Linked DNA regions of Thioclava sp. GXIMD2076. The protein of the gene in region 1 interacts with the protein of each later gene in a pairwise test. Links are inferred from orthologs where the notes say so. Each region holds a gene or a part of one and is shown on either strand. Other genes may lie near its edges. The genes, in order: WDB91_RS06040 and ssb.

Region 1 (3,239 bases):
GTCCTTGGCTTCGGTGGCGACCACCTCGGCCGAGACCGGGCCGGTGACGATGTCGCAGATCTCTTTGGTCACCTCGAGGATATCGCGCCCCGATTTCATGATCAGCGAAGGGTTGGTGGTTACGCCATCGACCATACCGAGATCGTTGAGTTCCTTGATGGCGGCCACATCGGCCGTGTCGACGAAGAATTTCATTGGTGTCCTCCAGATGGGCAGTCGCGGCACTGATAGCGCAAAACGTGGTGTCGCGAAAGGGTGGTTATGGCGGGCAGCGGGGGCTCTGCCCCCCTTGGCCTGCGGCCAATTCCCCCCGGGATATTTATCGACGCTGGAAGGAGGCGCGCCATGAGCGGACAGGACTGGTTTGCGGACGGGGCGCGGGTCTCGGTGCTGACGGCGGAGCCTGTAGGGCGGCCGCTGGATTATCTTGCCCCCGAGGGCGGGTGTTGGGCGGGGGCTTTTGTCATGGTGCCTTTGGGGCCGCGCAAGGTTCTGGGCGTGGTCTGGGGCGCGGGAGATGGCGATTTTGCCGCAGCCAAATTGCGCCGCGTGCTGCAAGTGATGGATGTGCCGCCGATGAAAGCGGATATGCGGCAGTTCCTGATGCGGATGGCCGCCTATACGATGACACCGCTGCCGCAGGTGCTGCGTCTGGCGACCCGTGCTCCGGGGCTGTTCGATGCGCCGGGGTTGCGCAAGATCTACCGTCTGGGCGCGGGCGAGCCGCCACGGATGACCGATGCGCGGGCGCGGGTATTGGAGGTTCTGCGCGATCATGGTGGAGCGGGGTTCCAACTGGGTGAATTGGCCGCTTTGGCGGGGGTGACCACATCCGTTGTGAAGGGGATGCTGACCTCGGGGGCGGTTGTGGAGGCGGACGTGCCCCGCGATGCGCCGTTCGAGCGGCTTGATCCGTCCTTGCCCGGAAAGGTGCTCTCGGAGGCACAAAAAGCGGCTGTTGCACGGTTGGAGGATGGCTCGGGCGGGTTTGCACCGGTTCTGCTGAAAGGCGTCACAGGCTCGGGCAAGACGGAGGTCTATCTGGAGGCAGTGGCCGATTGTCTGCGGCAGGGGCGGCAGGCGCTGGTGCTTTTGCCCGAGATCGCCTTGTCCTCGGAGTTTCTGGCCCGCGTGGAGGCGCGCTTCGGGGCGAAGCCGGGCGAATGGCATTCGGGCGTGACCCAGACCGAGCGGCGGCGGCTGTGGAAGGCCACGGCCACGGGCGAGGTGCAGATGGTGGCGGGGGCCCGTTCGGCGCTATTCCTGCCCTTCCGTGACCTGGGATTGATCGTGGTCGATGAGGAACATGATACCTCCTACAAGCAGGAGGAGGGTGTCTTGTATAACGCCCGCGATATGGCGGTGTTGCGGGCCTCCCTTTGCGGGGCGCAGGTGGTGTTGGCTTCGGCCACACCATCGCTTGAGACCTGGGCCAATGCCGAGGCCGGCAAATATGCGCGGGTCGATCTGGGGGCGCGGTTTGGCGCATCGAAGCTGCCGGAGATGCGGCCCATCGATATGCGTAACGAGACCATCGAGAGCCAACACTGGATCGGGCCGACGCTGGTGGGCGCGGTGATCGAGCGGGTCCGCCGTGGCGAGCAGGCGATGCTGTTTCTCAACCGTCGTGGTTATGCGCCGGTCACCATCTGTCGGGCCTGCGGGCACCAGATCGGCTGTGAGCAGTGCGATGCGCGGATGGTGGAGCACCGGTTCCTCAAGCAGCTTGTCTGCCATCAATGCGGCGAGACGAAACCGATCCCCACGCAATGCCCCAATTGTCAGGTCGAAGGGAAACTGGCCCCTGTGGGTCCGGGTGTCGAGCGTCTGGCCGAGGAGGTGCGCGAGCGCTTCCCCGACAGCCGGATGGCGGTGCTGTCCTCTGATCTGTTCACCACCGCGCGGGCACTGAAGGAGGCGATTTCCGATATTGCCAATGGCGGGGCGGATATCATTATCGGCACGCAGATCGTGGCCAAGGGGCATAACTTCCCGAAACTGTCGCTCGTGGGGGTGATCGATGCCGATCTGGGGCTGCAGGGGTCGGACCTGCGCGCCGCCGAGCGCACCTTCCAGCTGATGCGGCAGGTCGCGGGCCGTGCGGGCCGCGCCGAGACCGAAGGGCTGGCGCTGTTGCAGACCTATCAGCCAGAGCATCCTGTGATCCGTGCGATCTTGGGTGGGGATGAGGAAGCCTTCTGGCGCGCCGAGGCCGCCCAGCGCCATGCGCAGCATGTGCCGCCCTATGGGCGGATGGCAGGCATCATCCTCTCGGGACCGGATCTGAAACCCTTATTTGACATCGGCGAGGCGCTGTCACGTCAGTCAGGTCCCCTGCGCGAGATCGAGGCGACAGTCTATGGCCCCGCCCCTGCCCCCGTGGCGCGGGTGCGTGGGCGGCACCGCGTTCGGCTTCTGGTGAAGGCCGATAAGCGCGCGCCCTTGCAGGCAGCGCTGGCGCGTTGGGTCGCGCAGGTGCGCCTGCCCAATAATGTGCGCCTTGCCATCGATATCGACCCCCAGAGTTTCATGTGAAGCAGCGTTTCATGTGAAACCCGGCGGGTCGATAGATCAGTGGCAACGGGCCTCGGCCAACAGCCGATAGCTGTCTTCCGGCCCTTTCGGCACGATCAGCGGCGGGTTGAGACGCTTGATCGAGTAATAGCCTGCCTTGATATGGTCGAGATCGACCGTTTCGGCCACGCCTGGCTGGTTCAGCATCCGCACCATATGCGCATAGAGCGCAGGATAATCGCGCAGCATCTTCAGGTTGGTCTTGAAGAGCCCGTGATAGGCCACATCAAAGCGGATCGAGGTCACGAAGATGCGGATATCGGTCTCGGTCAGACGGTCGCCATGGAACCACGGCCGGCCATCCGACAGCACGGTCTCCATCCGGTCCATCTCGGCAAAGACACCGGCCACGGCTTCGTCATAACCCGCCTGAGAGCTGGCAAACCCCGCCTTATAGACCCCGTTATTATAGGCGTCATAGATGCGGGCAGTCTCGGCCTCGACATCCGCCTCGATATCCTCGGGGCGCAGACGCGGGGTCTCGGGGGCGAGCCCTTCAAAGGCCGTGTCGAACATACGCACGATATCGGCGCTCTCGTTATTGACCAGAGTATCGGTCTTTGTATCCCAGAGCACCGGCACGGTCGCGCGGCCGGTATAATGCGCATCGGCACGGGTATAGAGTTCGTGCATAAAGGACGCGCCATGCAAGGGGTCTTTATCCG
Region 2 (3,054 bases), 960 kb from region 1 along the record:
AGTTCGGCCACCACGCCACAGGCGCCCTCGAAGACCTGTGAGCGAAGCCGCCAGCCGAAGGCTGTGGGAGCGGCGGCAGTCGCAAACTCGACCAGCCCCGCGACCCGCGAAGGCAGATCAATCTGTCAGGCGCCACGGTCGGTCTGAAACCAGAGCGTAGAAACACAGTCACGCCATACTTCGCCCGAAGCGGGATCAATGCCCGGATCTCTCCCCGTGAACCCCACCGAAGATGCCGAGTTCAACCAATGGCTAGATCGCCAAGCCCACATGTTCCGCATCCCCGAAAAGACGTATCCCGGCAATCACCTTGCCTGCCCTCCGCGCAGATCCGCGATCTGGGTGGACAGATATTCTCCTTCAAAGAGGTTATCGCCGATCTCGGCGATCAGCAATGCATCGCCAAGACCGGCTTTCGCAACCGGCTGTCCATCGGGGCTGCAGATGATAGAAAGCCCGCCAAAGCACAGACCATGCTCCTCGCCGCTGTAATTGGCATAGGCCACGACCATACGGTTTTCATAGGCGCGGGCAGGGACCAGAAGATCGGGCACATGCGCATAGCCTATCGGATTGGCCGTCGGCACCAGGAGTATCTCCGTGCCCTGCCGCGCAAGCGCACGCGCATGTTCGGGGAATTCTATATCGTAACAGATGAGAAGACCGAAATTCCGACCCCGATAGCGGAAGACGACCGGTGCCTGTTGCCCATGAGAGAAGTTTGCCTGCTCCATCGCGCCGAAAAGCTGGATCTTGCGGTAATGGGCGAGGCGCGTGCCATCCGGCGCAATCACGGAGGCAGAATTGTAGATCCCGTCCGTGCCGCGCTCGGCCCAGCCGTAAACAATGGCAATCCTGTTGTTTCGGGCCTGTTCTGCGACATAGGTGGCCCAGATCCCGTTCAGGGGCTGGGCCTGCTCTCTGTGGCCATCGGGACGGTTATAGCCGGGAAGGGCAAGCTCGGGGAGAAGAAGGAGATCACATCCCGAAAGGGACGCCTGTCTGGCATCCCGCGCGATCCGCGAGAGCCTGTCTTCCACGCCGCATTGCCATTGCGAAACCGCGATTTTCATAAGCAGTCCTCCAACGCGACCCAAAAAGAGGCAAGGGATCTTGGATACTTGCGCTCCGGAACTCCCGCCGAAGCGGCATTTGATGGGGCGTCTCAGGGCCTGGATTGCGCCTCAACCGGAGGGAATGGGGCGGGTGTCTCCCTGCCGGTTGAACGGTAGGGAGAGTATTCGGGATTCAGCCCCGGAATGGGGATCTCAGAACGGGATCTCGTCGTCGAAATCGGGACGGCTGGAGCCGCCGCCGCCCTGCGAGGGGCCACCATAACCGCCCGAGGACGGGCCATCGTCATAGCCACCCGAGGAGGGGCCACCATAGCCGCCACCGCTCTGGCCGCCGCCATAACCGCCACCCTGACCGCCATCATTGCGGCCATCCAGCAGTGTCAGCTCGCCACGATAGGGGCGCAGCACGACCTCGGTCGAATAGCGGTCCTGACCGGACTGGTCCTGCCATTTGCGGGTTTCCAGCTGGCCCTCGATATAGACCTTGGACCCCTTGCGCAGATATTGCTCGGCGATTTTGGCCAGCGGTTCGCTGAAAATCGCGACCGAATGCCACTCGGTGCGTTCCTTGCGCTCGCCTGTCGCGCGGTCGCGCCAGTTTTCCGAGGTCGCGATCCGCAGGTTGCACACTTTCCCGCCATTCGAGAAGCTGCGCACCTCGGGGTCACGGCCGAGGTTACCCACGATAATGACCTTGTTGACCGATCCTGCCATCAAAAAACCTCCGCTGGCTGACCGACATGCGCTGCATGCCGCGTGATTCAAATTGGTTCGGCTGGGTATAACAGACCGCGCCCGCATGCAAAGCAGGAAACCGACGCGGGCGCGGTGAATTCGGAAAGCGGCCCTCTTTCCCTTGCGGCACACAGAAAGGGTTTTCATCTGCCCCGTGATGGGTATAGTCCTGCCTAAGCAAAAAATCCGGGGACAGATGATGATACGAAAAGGGACCGTCGCAGCGATCCTTGCGCTCACCGCCTGTGCGGCCATAGCGCCCGTTTCCAGCGCCTCTGCCGAAGGGCTTCGGCTGAATGGAGCATCGAGTTCGAACCGCGTCCAGCTGTTCAGGAACCAGACCAGCATTCTCGACAAGCGGGCGGCGGGACAATATGCCCATAGCTCGCGTCTGCGCCCCGATGGCAAGACCGTCGCCGCCGCTCTGATCCCGAGCTATAGCGGAAAATATCGCGGCAAATATATGTCTGCCGCGCAGCAGGCCGCCCAGAAAAATGGCATTCCGACGGATCTGTTCCTACGCCTGATCCAGCAGGAAAGCGGCTGGAATCCCAATGCCGTCTCCCATGCCGGCGCGCGTGGTCTGGCCCAGTTGATGCCTGCAACAGCAGCCAAACTGGGGGTCGATATTGCCGATCCGGAGGAAAACCTTGATGGCGGTGCGCGCTATCTGCGCATGATGTATGATCGCTTCGGCAACTGGCGCCATGCTCTGGCGGCTTATAATGCGGGTCCGGAGGCGGTGGCCAAATATAACGGTATTCCGCCCTATCAGGAGACCATGAACTATGTGAAGGTCATTCTGGGAAGCTGATCAGACAGCTACGACCGGACATTAAAAAAGCACGCGAAAATCGCGTGCTTTTCTTTTGGAATATATGGATTTTACGGGATGATGCGGGTGTATTTTGCACCGGCCAGCGAGGCCCCCGCGATCAGACCTGCCTGACCGAAGACCAGCGCGATCACAGGTGCGCGCGAGGTCGTGGTATCGGTGCCCAGCGAGCCGCCACGATCGGGAAGTGCATATTTCGCATCCGCGCCAATCTGCCAGCCATCGGCGCGACGGAACCCCGAAAGCGCCTCGGGGGTCATGAAGAACAGCGCATGGGCATATTGCTGCGCGCCGATCTGGAAACCCACGGAGGCCGAGGTGATCGCGTAATAATCCACGGTTACGCCGTTGATGCGCAGCGCACCGCGCCCGTAGGCGCCACCTATACCGAAACCGGCTTCGGTCACC

The links.
Region 2: the proteins of WDB91_RS06040 (region 1) and ssb interact in binary tests that used the Escherichia coli proteins (3 or more experiments, as listed by UniProt). The link is inferred for Thioclava sp. GXIMD2076 from one-to-one orthologs.

The regions. Positions count from the first base shown.
Region 1 is NZ_CP149932.1:1,217,163-1,220,401, reverse strand. What follows is about bases 20-2,940. They hold WDB91_RS06040 (primosomal protein N'), read left to right. Parts: upstream 20-345; coding sequence 346-2,535; downstream 2,536-2,940. Other genes in these bases: WDB91_RS06035 (glutathione S-transferase C-terminal domain-containing protein), read right to left, coding at 2,572-2,940; fsa (fructose-6-phosphate aldolase), read right to left, coding at 20-195. In the rest of the region: more of fsa, read right to left, coding at 1-19; more of WDB91_RS06035, read right to left, coding at 2,941-3,239.
Region 2 is NZ_CP149932.1:2,179,525-2,182,578, reverse strand. The notes cover bases 30-2,765. They hold ssb (single-stranded DNA-binding protein), read right to left. Parts: upstream 1,791-2,765; coding sequence 1,269-1,790; downstream 30-1,268. Other genes in these bases: WDB91_RS10745 (YSC84-related protein), read right to left, coding at 2,697-2,765; WDB91_RS10750 (lytic transglycosylase domain-containing protein), read left to right, coding at 2,008-2,625; WDB91_RS10760 (nitrilase-related carbon-nitrogen hydrolase), read right to left, coding at 306-1,073. Outside these bases: WDB91_RS10765 (FAD-dependent oxidoreductase), read right to left, coding at 1-14; more of WDB91_RS10745, read right to left, coding at 2,766-3,054. UniProt on the Escherichia coli protein: Plays an important role in DNA replication, recombination and repair. Binds to ssDNA and to an array of partner proteins to recruit them to their sites of action during DNA metabolism. Acts as a sliding platform that migrates on DNA via reptation.